4 regions of the Rhizobium sp. GW821-FHT14E12 genome follow, and region 1 is predicted to be linked to each of the others. Evidence: predicted binding sites of a transcription regulator. Region 1 holds the regulator's gene; each other region holds the start of a gene.
The links. The regulator LexA, encoded in region 1, represses DNA repair genes until DNA is damaged. The targets are predictions, from matches to a motif close to TGTTCNNNNTGTGTTCNG.
Positions count from the first base shown of each region.

Region 2: the regulator LexA is predicted to act here: its motif matches at 1,980-1,997, upstream of dnaE (DNA polymerase III subunit alpha).
Region 3: the regulator LexA is predicted to act here: its motif matches at 1,957-1,974, upstream of AC1RO0_RS29795 (ImuA family protein).
Region 4: the regulator LexA is predicted to act here: its motif matches at 2,305-2,322, upstream of AC1RO0_RS21840 (ATP-dependent helicase).

Region 1 is NZ_JBXAPH010000001.1:147,961-152,151, forward strand. Features, by position in the region: gene AC1RO0_RS00785 (ComEC/Rec2 family competence protein) at 1-1,223, shown strand, start outside; gene lexA (transcriptional repressor LexA) at 1,204-1,926, opposite strand; gene AC1RO0_RS00795 (VOC family protein) at 2,331-3,218, shown strand; gene kdsA (3-deoxy-8-phosphooctulonate synthase) at 3,215-4,054, shown strand.
Region 2 is NZ_JBXAPH010000004.1:109,685-113,875, forward strand. Features, by position in the region: gene dnaE (DNA polymerase III subunit alpha) at 1-1,743, opposite strand, end outside; gene AC1RO0_RS17420 (P-loop nucleotide/nucleoside kinase family protein) at 2,205-2,663, opposite strand; gene AC1RO0_RS17425 (hypothetical protein) at 2,920-3,534, shown strand; gene AC1RO0_RS17430 (DUF5680 domain-containing protein) at 3,619-4,086, shown strand; gene AC1RO0_RS17435 (ABC transporter ATP-binding protein) at 4,094-4,191, opposite strand, start outside.
Region 3 is NZ_JBXAPH010000015.1:66,884-71,074, reverse strand. Features, by position in the region: gene AC1RO0_RS29800 (Y-family DNA polymerase) at 1-1,220, opposite strand, end outside; gene AC1RO0_RS29795 (ImuA family protein) at 1,141-1,893, opposite strand; gene AC1RO0_RS29790 (hypothetical protein) at 2,242-2,451, shown strand; gene AC1RO0_RS29785 (SOS response-associated peptidase) at 2,458-3,105, opposite strand; gene AC1RO0_RS29780 (SOS response-associated peptidase family protein) at 3,147-3,815, opposite strand; gene AC1RO0_RS29775 (hypothetical protein) at 4,057-4,191, shown strand, end outside.
Region 4 is NZ_JBXAPH010000006.1:167,127-171,317, reverse strand. Features, by position in the region: gene mmsB (3-hydroxyisobutyrate dehydrogenase) at 1-96, shown strand, start outside; gene AC1RO0_RS21840 (ATP-dependent helicase) at 157-2,226, opposite strand; gene AC1RO0_RS21835 (SMP-30/gluconolactonase/LRE family protein) at 2,490-3,362, shown strand; gene secD (protein translocase subunit SecD) at 3,435-4,191, opposite strand, start outside.

The DNA of each region.
Region 1 (4,191 bases):
CAGCGATCATCATTCTCGTTCTGTCACCATCACAGGTACTCGGGCCAAGTTTCCAGATGTCTTATGCGGCGACCCTCGCACTGGTGTCCGGTTATACGCTCTGGACGCGGCGTCGACATCGAGAGACCGTCTTCTCCCGCTTCCGGATATTGCGCCCGCTGCTCTTCGTCTCGCGCTTTTTCGGCGGTATAGCGTCGACGTCGTTTCTCGGCGGGGCATCGACAGCGATTTTCTCGATCGAGCATTTTCACCGACTGGCGACATACGGGCTCGCCGCCAATCTCGCGGCCATGCCGATTGTCTCTTTCATCGTCATGCCGTTCGGCATGGCGGCAATGCTGTTGATGCCATTCGGCCTCGATGGCCCATTCTGGCAAGTCACCGGCAAGGGACTCGAGCTTGTCATAGGTGTCGCCACGACGGTCGCCGCCTGGGGCGGCGATATTCCTTTCGGGCGACAGCCGCCTTGGATGTTCCCGGCTGTTATTGCCGGCTTCTTGTTGATGACATTGTTGCGAACGCGGCTGCGACATGCCGGTGCGCTCGTGATCATCGGCACAGTCGCAGCCGTCGCGCTCGGCCCGGATGTCAGAAAGCCCGACCTGATGATTTCCGAAGATGGGACGTTGGTGGCACTCCTGCGAGACGGTGCCTTGGCGACCAATCGCGAAAAGCCGCCCAGTTTCATCTTCGACCAGTGGCGAGGAGCATTGTCGATAACCGATCACAAACCGCCGACGATACTGGTGTCCGACAGCCAGCTACCCAAAATCAATAAGTCGGATACCCGTCGCCGCCTGAGCTCAGAGGAAAAGAATGCCGTCCGAAAGGCAATGGACGCGGCATTGGACAATGCGGGGCAGGGCGGGTTTGTCTGTCAGAAGCGGGAATGGTGTGTCGCGATGCTGGACAATGGCGACATACTCGTCACCATTGAGAATGCCGCCTATCTTGGTCCGGCCTGCGACACAGGCAATATTGTCGTGATTCCTATCCGGTTGCGTCTCGACCGTTGCAAATCCGGAGCCATGCTTTTCACAGGAGCCAATCTCCGCCGGACCGGATCTATCGAGATGGATCTCAGTGCCGACAAGCCAATCGCCATGACCGCGTTTGATACCCTGGCACGGCCATGGAATTTGCATCGTGCCTATGACTGGCGAACGGGCGCTTTCGGTGCACCGATCGCGCCCGTGTCACCTGTCAGTGATAGCGGCGGATGAGGCCGACGAGCTTGCCTTGCACCTTGACGCGATCCGGTCCGAAAATACGGGTCTCGTAGGCGGGGTTAGCCGCTTCGAGCGCAATCGAGGCACCCTTGCGGCGGAAGCGCTTCAATGTCGCCTCTTCATCATCGACCAGGGCAACGACGATATCGCCGGGATTGGCGGTGGTGCTATTGCGGATGATGACGGTGTCGCCATCGAAGATACCGGCATCGATCATCGAGTCGCCCTTGACCTCAAGCGCATAATGCTCGCCGGAGCCAAGCATGTCGGCGGGGACGGTGATATCGTGGGTGTTGTTCTGAATGGCCGAGATCGGAACACCGGCAGCGATGCGACCCATGACCGGCACGGAAACGGCGCTGTTGTTCTCGTCGTTCGCCGGCTTGGCGGGGGCGGGCGGCTGTACGGGCTGGGGTTTGCCCAGGCTGCCTTCGATGACGCTCGGCGAGAAGCCGCGACGCGGCTGCAGGCTCGGGCTATAGGCTTCCGGCAGCTTGATAACCTCAAGCGCCCGAGCCCGATTCGGCAGGCGGCGGATGAAGCCGCGCTCTTCCAGAGCCGTAATCAAACGATGAATGCCCGACTTGGACGCAAGGTCCAACGCATCCTTCATTTCATCGAAAGAAGGTGGAACGCCGGACTCCTTCATCCGTTCGTGAATGAAGAGAAGCAGTTCCTGCTGCTTGCGTGTCAACATCGTATTTGAACCCCAGAATCGTGAAGGTGTCGTGAAACAAATCCAGAACGGACACTATATGTTCCATATGTGTTCCGCAAGTCCCTAATTTTCGATGAATGTTTTGCCGGCGCATTAAATAAAGGGGAACATAACAAGTCCCTAGTAGGCGGAACCACGGAGTATTTCAGCGCGGATCAATGAAACAGATGCGGAAATCGACCATGATCGATTCTGCGGGAATGGGAGCCGGCTATCTTTGCATGATCACTGAAACCCGGAGCAATCCCGACTTCCGCGCAATTGCAAGGCATTCGATAACGAGCCCTCCCATTTGCGATCTGCCTGGTTTTAAACGCTGCGTTTTCATCTTGAATTGAGCGTCGGAAGAGCGCAAACCTGCGGCGAGCACTAAGGGGGAAACCATGGTTTCATCGCCGCATCCGCTGGATCATCTCGTTCTGCCGACGGTCAATATTGCCATGGCGCGGGAACGGCTGGGCAAGCTCGGTTTTACAGTCGCCGCCGACGCGCGCCATCCCTTCGGCACCGAGAATGCTTGCGTGTTCTTTTCCGACAAGACTTATCTGGAGCCCCTGGGCGTCGCGTCGCACGAGCAATACGAAACGAGCATCGAAGAAGGCAATGTTTTCGTTGCCCGTGACCAGGCCTATCGTTTTCGTCTCGGCGAAGAAGGTTTTTCGGCCGTGGTTTTCGGCACGGAAGATGCGGCCGTTGACGACAAGCGTTTCCAGGCAAACGCCCTGTCGGCCGGGCGGATGCTGAATTTCGAACGGCCGATGCGTATGCCGGATGGCTCTGAAACGATCGCCGGCTTCCGTCTCGCTTTCGCGGCCGATCTGCGGTCGCCGGATTTTTATGCTTTCTGCGCCCAGCGCATCAATCCTTTGCCGGCGGATCGCAGCGCCCTGGAGCGGCATGCCAATGGTGTGACTGGCATTGCGCGCATAGCCTTGTCGACGCCGAAGCCGGCGGCATTCCGGGGTTTCTTCGAGCAGGTTGTCGATAGGCCGAAGATATCGGAACATTCCTTCGGGCTGACGATTGAGACGGCGAATGCTCGGATAGAGCTCCTGACCCCGCAAGGCATGGAAGCCTTTTACGATTTTCCCTTGCCGGCGGGCGATCCCGGCCTTCGGGCGCGCGCAATCCTTTTCAAGACGCGCGATCTTTCCGTGACATCGTCGCATTTGGCTGCTAACGGCGTCACATACACGCGTAAGAACAATCGTATTCTGGCAAAGCCCGCCCCCGGACAGGGCGCGTTGTTCGCCTTCGAGGAGATAGTATGAGCACCAATTCCGAAGTGATCGTCGGCGAGGGCGCATCCAAGGTTCTGTTTTCCAACACCGCCAAGCTGTCGCTGATTGCCGGCCCCTGCCAGATGGAAAGCCGCGATCATGCCTTCATGGTAGCCGGCGTTCTGAAGGAACTTTGCGGCAAGCTCGGTATCGGCCTTGTCTACAAGTCTTCCTATGACAAGGCGAACCGCACTTCGCTGTCCGGCAAGCGCGGCATCGGCCTGGAAAAGGCCATGGAAGTCTTTGCTGATCTGAAGAAGGAATATGGCTTTCCGGTCCTGTCCGACATTCACACCGAGGAGCAGTGCGCTGTCGTTGCCAAGACGGTAGACATCCTGCAGATCCCGGCCTTCCTGTCGCGCCAGACCGATCTTCTCGTCGCCGCCGCCAAGACCGGCCGCGTCGTCAATGTCAAAAAGGGTCAGTTCCTGGCGCCCTGGGACATGAAGAATGTGCTGGCCAAGCTGAACGACAGCGGTAACCCGAACATCATGCTCTGCGAGCGCGGTGCCTCCTTCGGTTACAACACGCTGGTCTCCGACATGCGCTCGCTGCCGATCATGGCGGCCATGGGCGCTCCAGTGATTTTCGATGCGACTCATTCCGTGCAGCAGCCGGGCGGGCAGGGTGGTTCGACGGGCGGTGACCGCCGGTTCGTCGAGACGCTGGCACGCGCCGCCGTTGCCGTCGGCGTTGCCGGTGTTTTCGTCGAGACGCATGAGGATCCGGACAACGCACCGTCCGATGGTCCGAACATGGTTTATCTGAAAGACATGCCGCAGCTTCTGGAGAAGCTGCTGGCCTTCGACGCCATCGCCAAGGCTTGAGACTTTAAGCGGCATTCAACAGGCTGACATGAACTTGCTATACGCGGCCTGTTGGAGCGCCAGATCGAGGTGCGGAGCGGCATTGTAATTTCCGCGACTTCGATTAAGACGATTTCAATCGATTTATAACCCAGCGA
Region 2 (4,191 bases), on a different contig from region 1:
CAGGCCGGCCTGCTCAACCCATTTCATGTTGAACTGGGTAACCGGCATGTCGGAGCGCGGATCGCGATACATCGGCACCAGCTTCGACAGCGGGCGGTCGCCGATGACGATGCCGGCGGCGTGGGTCGACGCGTGGCGATAGAGACCCTCGATCTTCTGGGCGATGTCCAGCAGGCGGGCGACGACCGGCTCCTTGTCGGCCTCCTCCTGCAGGCGCGGCTCTTCCTTGATCGCCTGATGCAGCGGTGTCGGATTGGCGGGGTTGTTCGGCACGAGCTTGCAGATCTTGTCGACCTGGCCATAGGGCATTTCCAGCACGCGGCCGACGTCGCGAAGGGCGGCGCGCGCCTGCAACGAACCGAAGGTGATGATCTGCGCCACCTGCTCGCGACCATACTTGGCCTGGACATAGCGGATCACCTCTTCACGGCGATCCTGGCAGAAGTCGATGTCAAAGTCCGGCATCGACACGCGTTCGGGATTGAGAAAGCGCTCGAACAGCAACGAGAAACGCAGCGGATCGACGTCGGTGATGGTCAGCGCATAGGCGACCAGCGATCCCGCACCCGAACCACGGCCGGGGCCGACCGGGATATCATGGCGCTTCGCCCATTTGATGAAGTCCGCAACGATCAGGAAGTAGCCGGGGAACTTCATACGTTCGATAACGCTGAGCTCGAACTCCAGCCGCTCGCGATAGTCCTTTTCCACATAGCCCGGCGCCATGCCAAGCGAAGCTAGCCGCTGGTCGAGACCCTCGATCGCCTGGGCACGCAATTCCGCGGATTCGGCGCGATCGGCCTCTTCCTCATCGTCGGCGGCGCCGGTGAAGCGCGGCAGGATCGGTTTGCGGGTCTTGAGCACGAAAGAGCAGCGCCGCGCGATCTCCACGGTGTTTTCCAGCGCTTCCGGCAGGTTGGCGAAAAGCTTCGCCATATCGGCGCGGCTCTTCAGATAATGATCCGGCGTCAAGCGAAAACGGGTGTCATCCGAAACGATGGCGTTGTGGGCAACCGCCATCAGCGCGTCATGGGCATCGTAGTCGTCGCGGGTCGGGAAGAAGGCTTCGTTGGTGGCGACCAGCGGCAGCTCGTGCTCATAGGCGAGCGCGATCATCTTCTGCTCGTGGCGGCGGTCATAGGTGCCATGACGTTGCAGCTCGATATAAAGCCGGTCGCCAAACAGGCGCTTCAGTGTCAGAAGCCGCGACAGCGCCTGAGGCGCATGCCCCTCCTTCAGCGCCATGTCGACAGGACCGCCGAGCGACCCCGTCAGCGCGATCATCCCCTCCGTGCCGATCTCTTCCAGCCAGGAGGCGGTGATATGAACGGCTTGATTGCCCTCACCGCCGAGATAGGCACGGCTGACAAGGTCGACCAGCCGCTCATAGCCCCGCTCGGTGGCAGCAAACAAGACGATGGACGGCAGCTTGGCCAAAGCCTGCTGCGGACCACGCTTCTCACCCTCGACACCATCCTCCATATCGATGGATACCTGGCAGCCGATGATCGGTTGCAGGCCGTCGTCCATCGCCTTCTGGGAGAACTCCAGCGCGACGAAAAGATTGTTGGTGTCGGTGACGGCAATGGCCGGCTGATTGTCGCCGGCCGCCTTGGCGAGGATCTTCTTCAGGGGCAATGCGCCCTCGAGCAGTGAATAGGCGGAATGGACACGAAGATGCACGAATTCCGGCGTGTCACCGACCGGTGCACTCGTCGCACCGCTGCTCGTCATATCCGCCATTCTATGCCCTTCCGCATGCCCAAATGAATCGGCTGCATTGTCGGCATAGCGGACGATAAAGTCCAGAAGCTGTCCTCATGATTAACGGGCGCATCGCAACACCCGTGGGGATAAGATTCACATCGCCATCATGATCAGGGAAAAGCTGGCGACGAACATCACGATGGAGGTGAATGCTGCAACGTCTCGAATGATATCGGTCATTTACGCGCTCCTTACTCGTTATGTTTCTTATTTGTTCTATTTTTGTTCGAGAGTCAATAGGACCATCAATAAATTTCATCATCGATGTTCTCCTGCATGTCGATGGACGGAAGAACCGGCCGAGGCAAATGCGTCATCAAAGGCCAGATGATGGGCGCAACTCTTGGCTTCTCAAGGGGCACCAGCAATCGCACTGCATATCCGGATGGCGTCAGGTAAATTCGCATTTCCGATGATCTTAACGACCGCCTGCGGCGCTAATGATATATGGAAGCCTCCTCCTCCGGCAACGGCCGCTCAAGCCACGTAGCGCACAATTCGAGGTGCTCCCGCGTTACAGAAAATGTGTCGGGCGGCAGGTCCTGGTTACGCGCCTCGACACGGTTAACCAGTTCCTCAAAAGGCGGGTCCAGGAAGATCAGTTGCGCCTCGGCGCCTGCCTTGGACGCCAGCCTTCGTGCATCGTCTCGCTCTGCGCGACGGAAGAACCCAAATTCCAGGACCACGTCGCGCCCGAGACGAAGAACCCTATCGGCCAACTCCAACTGCAATTGCTGTACCGCTCGTCGTCTGTCGGCATCGTAGCCGTCCCGAACAACTCGCGCCATCCACACGTCTGGAGACAGCAGCAATGCAGGGCAATTCTGCTCAAGGCGTTTGCCAATTGTTGTCTTCCCCGCCCCTGGCAACCCCATTAACATGTATAGCGTTGCCATATCCTACCCTTCCATAGCACCTACACGCCCATCTCGGCGGCGCAATGCGTCCCGCGTTCCCAGTCTCATGTCCCATCTAGACTAGTTTACTGGATGAGGCGGTCAAACAGTATCAAGCTTGGACAGTCGCTAAGCTTTGGTCGGACTTTTGGATCGCTACCCAACAATCTGACTTTTAGTGGTACTCGACATGAGTGCGAGGAACATTTCAAAAGAGCTTAACCAAGCCTTCGGTAGCAATTGCTAAGGAGACAGAATGAACCGGGAGATCACCATGAAGCCGCTTGTTGTCGCAGCCCTCATTTCGCTTTCCGCCACTGCCACGGCCGCCGCCGAAACCGCCATCGCGCCCGGGCGTATCGTCGATGCCGCAATCGGCGACTGGAACAAGGATGGCAAACCGGATCTCGCCCTGCTGGTGGCGCCGGCGCCTGATGATCAGGCCGACAATCCCATCGGCATCTACATCTATCTGCGCGACGACGAACATTCCCTGCTGAGGCTTGCGGCGGCCGCACCGAATAAGGTTCCGGGCAGCACGGAGCCCGACGGCATCTTTGGCCAGGAACCCTCGATCAAGGTGCTGCCGAACGGCTCGATCGCCGTCACCTCGCAAAACGACGCCATCGGACGCGACCGCTGGGAGCAGACGCTCACGCTCGCCTTCCGCAACAACGCCTTTGTGGTCGCCGGCTACACCTATGATTACCGCGATACGCTGAACCCCGATGGCGGTTATAGCTGCGATTACAATGTCCTGACCGGCAAGGCGACGAAGAGCGGTAAAAGCCTTAAGACCGAGGGCAAGACCATCAAGATCGAGGACTGGGAGGACGATTTCGGCCAGAAAGGCTGCGGCGTCAGCCAGTAACAACATTCCATTTGTTCACTATATGTTCTTTACAAATCGTGGTGCCCGTGACATGCTGGTCGCTCACCATGAATGGAGAGAACCGTGCCGGACCTTGCCGAGCTGAATGATTTCATTGTCACCGCGAAGGCCGAAACCTATGTCGGCGATGGCGAGAGATTGCCGTCCTGCCGCAGTGGCTCGCATGATATCGGCTACGCCAATGGTCGCTGGCGCTATCTCGACAGCTATTTCGGCGGCACGGATTTCGCCGGGCAGGAACTGATCTGGCTCGACGATGAACCGGTCTGGGCGATGAATTATTTCGGGCGCATCGTCGAGCCCGATCTAATCGACGGCACGACGGCGGGGATGATCATCAAGGCGTCGCTGCTGCGGCTCTACCTCGATGAGAAGCGCTTCCTCGGAGGCTTCGAATTCGACCATCCGCTCGGTTGCTATGTAGACCGCAGCACCGGCGGCTGCGATCACTTCAGCGGCCACGAAGCCATCCTGGTGAACGAGCGCAAAGCTTACGAGCTGGACTATCGCGGCGGGCTGATCGTCCCCTGACGGACGATCAGAATTCCACGACCTTGCCGTCGTTGATGGTAACGCGGCGGTCCATGCGGGCCGCAAGGTCGTGATTGTGCGTGGCGATCAGCGCCGCAAGGCCCG
Region 3 (4,191 bases), on a different contig from region 1:
CGTGGCCATTGGCTGGGCCACGTCGCCTTGACATCTGGGGCGGCAGCTCCAATCCGCGTTGTACTGCGTTCAGGAACATCGGAGGGGATCGGGGCAACACGATAGACGCGCTGCCCTCTGTTGCCGAACACGTCGATCAGCGGTGTGATGTCATCGTCTTGTTCGATCATCAGATCGGAAGATCGTTGCTCCTCCTCAAGCGGCTGAGAAAACACAGCGACGAGGGTCAATTTCTCGATCCCGAAACCCGGTTCGATCTTTTCGGTGCGATCCCGGAACAGCTTGGTCAACCAGGCGACGTCGCGGGCAGGCTTGGCCGTTCCTGCTCGTATGGCCTGCCTTGTGCCATCGACCTTCTCGACAATGAGGTCGGTTCTACGGATACCCAGTCCCTTGCACTCCAACTCGGCGACAAGCTGCACGATAAGGCGTTCGACATACTTGTTGATCGTTTCCGCAGCACCGATGGGCTCGGCAAAGGAACGACTGACCTCGATCAGTTCGGGCGTCCGGATGGGGTCGATAGGTTCTCCGACCCGGCCGAACATTTGATCCAGCCGTCTTCCGATTTCGGGGCCGAAGCGAAGCGTCAACGGCGCACGAGGCGTCGCAGACAATTCGCCGATGGTTTTGAAGCCAAGCACCCGTAGATCTCCAACGATCTTGTCCGGCAGCCGAAGGCGCGAGATCGGCAGATGCTCAACGGCACGGGCCGTCTCCCCAGACGGGATGATGACAATCTCCCTATTGGTGGCGCGCGCGCAGGCATGAGCCGCACCCCACGTGTCGGCGATAGCCACATGGGGTGTAAGTCCCCGCGCCCGAAAACGGTTGGCGATCCCGGTCAGCATGGGCAATTCTCCACCCTGCAGGTGATCCGCACCCTCGGTATCCATGACGATCCCATCGGAACCATCCATCGCAACGATCGGTGAATACTGAGTGAGGGCCCAAAGCGTGATCCGCTCGAGAGCGACCATATCGGCAGAGGGATCGGCCTCGATTATCAGGAGTTCCCTGAACAGTGCCTGCGCCTCGGCCGCCTTCATGCCAACACGAACACCCGCCTCCCGCGCTGAGATATCAGCCGCGGACACCCATCGTTTGGAGCCGCTTCTGGCAATGACCGCGATCGGTTGCTCAGGCAAAAAGGCGGGATTTGCCCGTCTGATCCTGTCGGTCGCCAGGTCCGGTAGAAATATCGATACGACCCGAGGCATCACACGCTCCAACTACAAACTCTGCGCATTCGCCTGCTTTCACCCTCATCAACTCCAGAAACCACCTTGGCCTGCCGATACCCGGAACGGGCAGCTCTTCAGATGGCAGTAGGCTAACTCTCCAGCGTGTCGTCGACGCGGTCGGTTGTCCGAAATCCGACGCTTCCGTCTGCCTGCGCCAGCGCCTGACGGCGAGACCCATGGTGCCTGTCTTCTCCGCTGCCAATTGCAGGCGTCGAGAGGCGACCATCGGCAGACGAACGATCTCGCCGACGACAGCGCCGAGGCCGCCAAATGAAAGGGCTTCTTCCATCGACGCTAGGACATCTTCCTCCCTGTCGGCCTCGACAAAGACGACCCGATCCGGGTGCAGGCCAGCTTGAGCCAGAGCAGGAAAGAAGAGGTCTGGGCGCGTAAGGCACCAAACGATCTTCCCCTTGGTCCGCGCGGCAATTCCGGCCACGAACAAGGCTGCTGCCGCGCCGTCCACGACGCCAGCGCCTCCTCCTGCGAACTCGTGCAATGCCCCGTAAGCAAGGCCACCACCGGGAAGAACGGCGTCAATCTCGCGAACTCCGAACGGCAGACAGTCGGCCTTGCGCGCAACGCTTCGCTCAAGTGCTGCGATGCGGGTACGAAGATCCGATATGACGTGCTCACGGGCAGCCGTCATTATTCACTGAATCCTTCGGTTCGTGGGGTGGAAACACGACCTGATGTCGTCATAAATGATTTATGTTCCCGTTCTGTTCCCAAACAAGAATTGAGTCAAGATGAGTCAATGCAGGAATTTATTCCCTTAATTTTAGGGATTTTGAAATTACCGAGATGAATCAAATCTGTAGGTCGAAGAACGAATGAAGAGTCGCCGAGCAATATTTTGGGAGAATATGACGTTTGGCAGGACTACAGCGGTTTGTCGCTAGGAAGGGGCTTGATTTTCTTTCGACCCAAGGCCCGTCGCATTCACTGTATAATTCATCAGTTGTCATGGGGCGAAACCGATGATTAGTTTCCGCTTATGGACACGAAACTCTCAGATTTGAAACTGAAACCATGGCTTCTCTCGGAACTCAACCAGTTGAGCTACGAGACGGTGAACGATATGGCTCATCTCTCTGTTGTGGAATCTCTCAGGATACCCGGCATGGGTGGTAGGGATTGGCAGAAGATTGCGAAGGCACAGGGCAGGGAACCTTATCCGAGGAAAAGGCGACCCTCCTCTGGGTAGGACATCCTACAACAGCAAGGCATTCCCTGCGTCTGGCGTCTTCTTCTTCACCCACAGATCGCGGGTCCGTTCGATCTCCATTAGTTCGGGAGGAAATACGCGTTTCTGGAGCGCGACCAGATCCTCGAAACTGCCCTTCATCCATTGCTCGTATTCGCTCGGGTGAAGAAGCACTGGCATCCGGTCGTGTACGGGCGATACGGCTTCGTTGGCGTCCGTCATCGCTCCGGAATAGACTGGTCCCCACTCGTCGGACACCCGCCAGAGGCCGCCCCATGCGAAAATCGGCTCATCGCGAAGACTGAACCAGGTGCGGGTTTTTGATCCTTTCGGGCCCTCCGCCTCGGCGAACTGGGTAACGGGGATGAGGCAGCGCCACTGAGGCTTGCGCGCAACTCCGACCCACATTGGCTTCGTCAAGTCGGCGATGTTGTTCACAGGTATCGGCTTCGCATCGGGCTTCATTGTCTTGAGGCGCAACGGAAAGCCCCAGGTCATCGACCGCATCTCCCGAGCGCCATCTTGCTCGATGACGGCAATTCCCGGTGTGCCGGGATAGACCTCCTCGGGCGCGTTCGATTGAACCGGGTTAGCGACCCCAAAATAGCGGGCAACTTCGTCTGCGGATTTCCGAACCGTATACAAATTGCACATGCTGCTGCGATCCTTTCGAGCAGAGGGCGCGTTAAGCGGGACTAGATTGGCATGGACTCGCGGCGGAGGAAAGATTTCGAGCGTGGAGGCATTCCGCTCCTCCATAGATCGCGAGTTTGGAACACCTCGAATTCATCCGACGGTAAAGGCTCACGGAACTGGAATGCGATGACGTCTTTTATGTTCCCGTGCAGCCAGAGATCCCATTCCGACTTCTTAAGGAGAACTGGCATGCGGTCGTTGAACGGCCGCACCAGCTCGTTGGCCGTCATCGTCATACCCGCAAACACGGGACCGAATTCTTGAGTGTTCCGGCAGAACCCCGCCCAAGCCAGCAAAGGCTCCTTCGAGTTCGTGAACCACGCTCTGGTCTTTCGCCCCTTTGGCCCATCCGGATTGGCAAAATGGGTAATCGGGATGAGACAACGATATCGAGGATCGACGACGATGTGGTCCCAGAGAGGATTTGTCAGGTCAGCAACCAGACCGATGCGACCCGGCGGCTCACCATTCAATTGCATATCCCGCGTCTGGCGTGGAAAGCCCCAAGACACCGATTTCAGCAGTCGAAGGCCGTCCTTTTCGAGGACGATCAAGCCCGGTGTTCCTTCGATTGTCTCGCTCGGGACGGAGACCGAAGATGACACATCGACATCGAAATGCTTCGCGATCTCCTCGGCCGTCCGCGCGACTGCAAACAGTCTGGACATGAAACCAGCCTCGCCGCCTCAGATTTTCTCTAAATAACATATGAACAAAAAGTGAACAAGCTGTTTGCGATAGTTGCGCAAAGAAGATTGCTAGGATGTCGTACGAAAGCCTGGCCGTTGACAACGGCTGCGGAGTTGGGTTGCTTTCACGTCAAGTGATGCGGGGCACTTATTTGTTGAGGAGCTTCGGGAGCCGACGGACGAGATTTCCGCTAATGGTTGAGCCGGATGTAGAAGTCAGATGATGGACGATTTCACAGGTAAGACGACAGCGGAGCTATTGACGACGCACGCGGCGATCATGGAAGAGCTGCGCAGTCGGAATATTGTCAGGAGTGCCAACAATCCCACGGGAGACCTGGCGGAATACCTCTTC
Region 4 (4,191 bases), on a different contig from region 1:
GCCGAGGCAGCACAACTCTTCGCTCTGTTCGAAAAACAGGGCAATGGCGGCCGCGATTTCTCGGCGATCATCGAGATGTTCCGGGAGTTAAACTGAACTTAGAGCGGTGACGCAATTTCGGACGGAAAACGGCTACACACTTTTCCTGTAATTGCTTTAGCGCCACATGCCGCGCATCCGTGCCCCGACATCGACGCGCACCTGCCGCGCCTGGATCGCGGACGGGCTGTCTGACCGGGCCTGCGGCCAGCCGCAAACCTCGAAGAATTGCAGGAGCGTCACCGGAATGAAGCGGGTGCGCGAGGCAAAGACATGCCGGTCGCCCTGGGCATGCTGGCCGTGAGTGAAGAAACGCTGTGGGATGACGAGGTCGAGGCTGTCCTTGGCACGAGTCATCGCGACATAGAGCAGCCGCCGCTCCTCCTCGATCTCGGCGGATGATCCGACGGCAAGGTCGGCGGGGATGCAGCCGTCCACGGCGTTGAGGAGGAAGACCTTCGTCCATTCCTGCCCCTTGGCGGAATGGATGGTCGAGAGGATGAGATAGTCTTCGTCGAGCAGCGGTACGCCCGCCTGGTCGCTGGTGGCATCCGGCGGATCGAGCGTCAATTCGGTGAGGAAGCGTTCGCGCGAGCCGTAGCCGCCGGCGATCTGCTCGAGCTGGATCAGGTCCGCCTGGCGCGTCGAGGCATCCTCATGCGCCCGCTCCAGATGCGGCTCGTACCATTGCCGCACAAGACCGATTTCCGCCGGCCATCCGGCCTTGCCGCTCTTCAGCTCCTGCATGGTCGCAACGAAGCTCGTCCAGTCCTCGCCCGAGCGCGGCGGTGCCGGAAATTCGGCAAGCGCCGCCATTGGACTGGCTTCTTCGCCGATATGGTCGAGCACGCGCTGCGCGGTCGAGGGGCCGACGCCTGGAAGCAATTGCATCAGCCGGAAGCCGGCGACCCGGTCGCGCGGGTTCTGGGCGAAACGAAGGGCGGCCAGCATATCCTTGACATGGGCGCTGTCGAGAAACTTCAGCCCTCCGAATTTGACGAAGGGAATATTGCGGCGGGTCAGCTCGATTTCCAGCGGTCCGCTGTGACTTGAGGTGCGGAACAGCACGGCCTGCTGTTTCAGCTTCGCACCGCTCTCGCGGTTTTCCAGTACCTGGTCGGCGATAAAGCGCGCCTGATCGGCCTCGTCGCGCACCGTCACCAGCCGCGGACGCTCGGCGCTCTGCCGCTCCGTGCGCAGGTTCTTGGTGAAGCGCTCCGAGGCGAGGTCGATCACCGCATTGGCGGCGGCGAGGATCGGCTGCGTCGAGCGGTAGTTACGGTCGAGCGTGACGATATTGGCGGCGGGCGTGAAGGCAGCGGGGAAATCGAGAATGTTGCGTACCGTCGCGGCGCGGAAGGAATAGATCGATTGTGCATCGTCGCCGACGACGGTCAGCCCCTGGCCATCGGGCTTCAGCGCCAGGAGGATCGACGATTGCAGCCGGTTGGTATCCTGATATTCGTCCACCAGCACATGGTCGAAGCGGCCGCCAATGTCCTCGGCAATCAGCGGCTCGTGCAGCATATGCGCCCAGTAGAGCAGCAGGTCGTCGTAATCGAGCACGTTCTGCGCCTGCTTGGCCTCGACATAGGCGGCGAAAAGATCGCGCAACTGCTTGTCCCAGCTGGCGCACCAGGGAAAGAAATCGCGCAGCATCTCTTCCAGCGGCGCTTCCGAATTGACGGCGCGGGAATAGATGGCAAGGCACGTCCCCTTGGTCGGGAAGCGGCTTTCCAGCTTGGAGAAGCCGAGATCGTGCCGAATGAGGTTCATCAGGTCGGCGCTGTCCTCGCGGTCGTGGATCGTGAAGGCCGGGTCGAGGCCGATCTGCTCGGCGTAGTCCCTGAGAAGCCGGGCGCCGATGCCGTGAAATGTGCCGGTCCAGGCGAGCGCGTCGGCCATGATGCCGGCATTGGCGCCCAGCACTTCGCGGCAGATGCGCTCGACGCGGCGGCCCATCTCGGCGGCGGCCCGGCGGGAAAAGGTCATCAGCAGGATACGGCGCGGATCGGCGCCCTTGACGATCAGATGAGCGACGCGGTGGGCGAGCGTGTTGGTCTTGCCGGAGCCGGCGCCCGCGATCACCAGCAGCGGCCCGGCAATATGGCTGCCTTCGACCATGGTGCCATGCTCCACCGCCAGCCGCTGCTCCGGGTTCAGCTTTTCCAGATAGGCGGCGCTCATGGGCTCTCCTGAAGGCTTCGCACCGCAGGTGTGCGAACGAGGAATCGGAAGCGAATCATGGTCGCAATCATATCCGAATGTTCGATGAATGTTCCGAATTGACCAAAACTGTCAAGTTCGGCCGGTTTTACACGCCGATGTGACCTTCCCGCCGAAGAACGACTTCAGATTTAATGAATGCCTGCTCGAAAACAGCCTTTTGCGTACTTATGTAACATTTGTGACAGTCGATTTTTGGAGCGCACAGGTGAGGGGTCCCGAGCATGAACGAGACAATCGCCACCGGATTGCGCCAGCCTGGAGGGCCGGTTGGTCTGCCGGATGGGCGCGTCGCACTGGTGGAGATGGGCGACAGCCGTCGCTGCCTGAGCGTGATTGCCGCCAACGGGACACGCCATGAAGTCTGCCGGCCCGGCGGCCTGCCAAGCGGCGTCGCTGTCGATGGCGACAATTGCTTCTGGGTAGCCGGCGGCCCTGAAAATTCCCTGGTTCGTATCTCGCCGGAAGGCCGGACGCTGCAGGTCATCGAAGGCGGCGGGGACGGCGCGTTTCTCTATCCCAACGATCTTGCCTTCGGCCCCGACGGCCTGCTTTACATGACCGATTCCGGTGTCCGAGCTTCCGATCTGCTCGAAGGTGCCGGTGTCCACCCGGATTTCTTTCGGGCTCCGTATAACGGCCGCGTCTATCAGATCGATCCAGGCGAGGGCCGCGTGCTGCGGGTGCTTGCAACCGGCCTGCTCCATGCCAGCGGCATCGCCTTCGGGCCGGACGGGCGGCTTTATTACAGCGAGACCCTGACCGGGAAAATCCACCGTCAGGTCGTCGGCGCGCGGCAGGAACTGTTTGCGCAGGTGATACCGGCGCCCGCCGTCACGGCGCTGCGCGGCCCGGCCGGCATGGCCTTCGATCGCGACGGTGTGCTCTATTGCGCGCTCCATGGGTTGGGCGAGGTCTGCCTGATCGATCCCGCCGGAAAGACTGCCGGCCGGATCCGCACCAACGGCATGCGGCCGGGCAACGTCGCCTTCACGCCCGACGGCAAATATATGCTCATTACCGAGCAGGAAAACGGTGCTTTGGAAAGAATAGTGGCGCCACGTCCGGGGCTGCCGCTGCATATGCCGTCCATCTAGAACGATCCAGCCTGATGGCTGATTGGACATGCCCGGTTTCCGGGCATGTCCTCATTCATGTCGATCCGCTACTTATGCGGCCGGGATTTGTTTGTTGTCCTTGCCGGACTTGTCGTCAGCCGGCGTCGCATCGTTGGCAACCGGCTTGGCATGGCGGCGGCGCCAGTCGCCGAGGAACAGCAGGATCGGCGCAGCGATGAAGATCGACGAGGCGCCAGCGACGAGAATGCCGAACACCATCGGGATCGCGAAGCTGGAGACGGCGCTGCCGCCCCAGATCGCCATCGGCACCAGCGCCAGGAAGGCGGTGGCGTTGGTATAGAGGCTTCGCGCCAGGGTCTCGTTGATCGACCTGTCGATGATGTCGCGCAGTGGCATCGACTTGTAGAGCCGCATGTTTTCACGCATGCGGTCATAGACCACGACCTTGTCGTTCACCGAATATCCCACAAGCGTCAGGATCGCGGCGATGGCCGTCAGGTTGAAATCGAGGCCGGTGATCGCGAAGAAGCCGATCGCCTTGGTGACGTCGAGTACCAGCGTGATGATGGCGCCGACCGCGAACGGCCATTCGAACCGCACCCAGATGTAGACGAGCATGGCCAGGCTGGCGATCACGACTGACAGGATGCCGGCCCATGCAAGCTCGCCCGAGACCTTCGGACCGATGACGTCGGTGCCTTCGATGGTCGCGCTTGGGTCGAGCTTGACGATTTCCGCCTTGAGCTTGGTCACCGCGGCTGTCTGTGCCTCTTCGCCGCCGTCCTGGCGTTGGGCGCGGACAAGGAGGCTGTTGTTGTCGCCGAAGGACTGCAGTGCGATTTCGCCG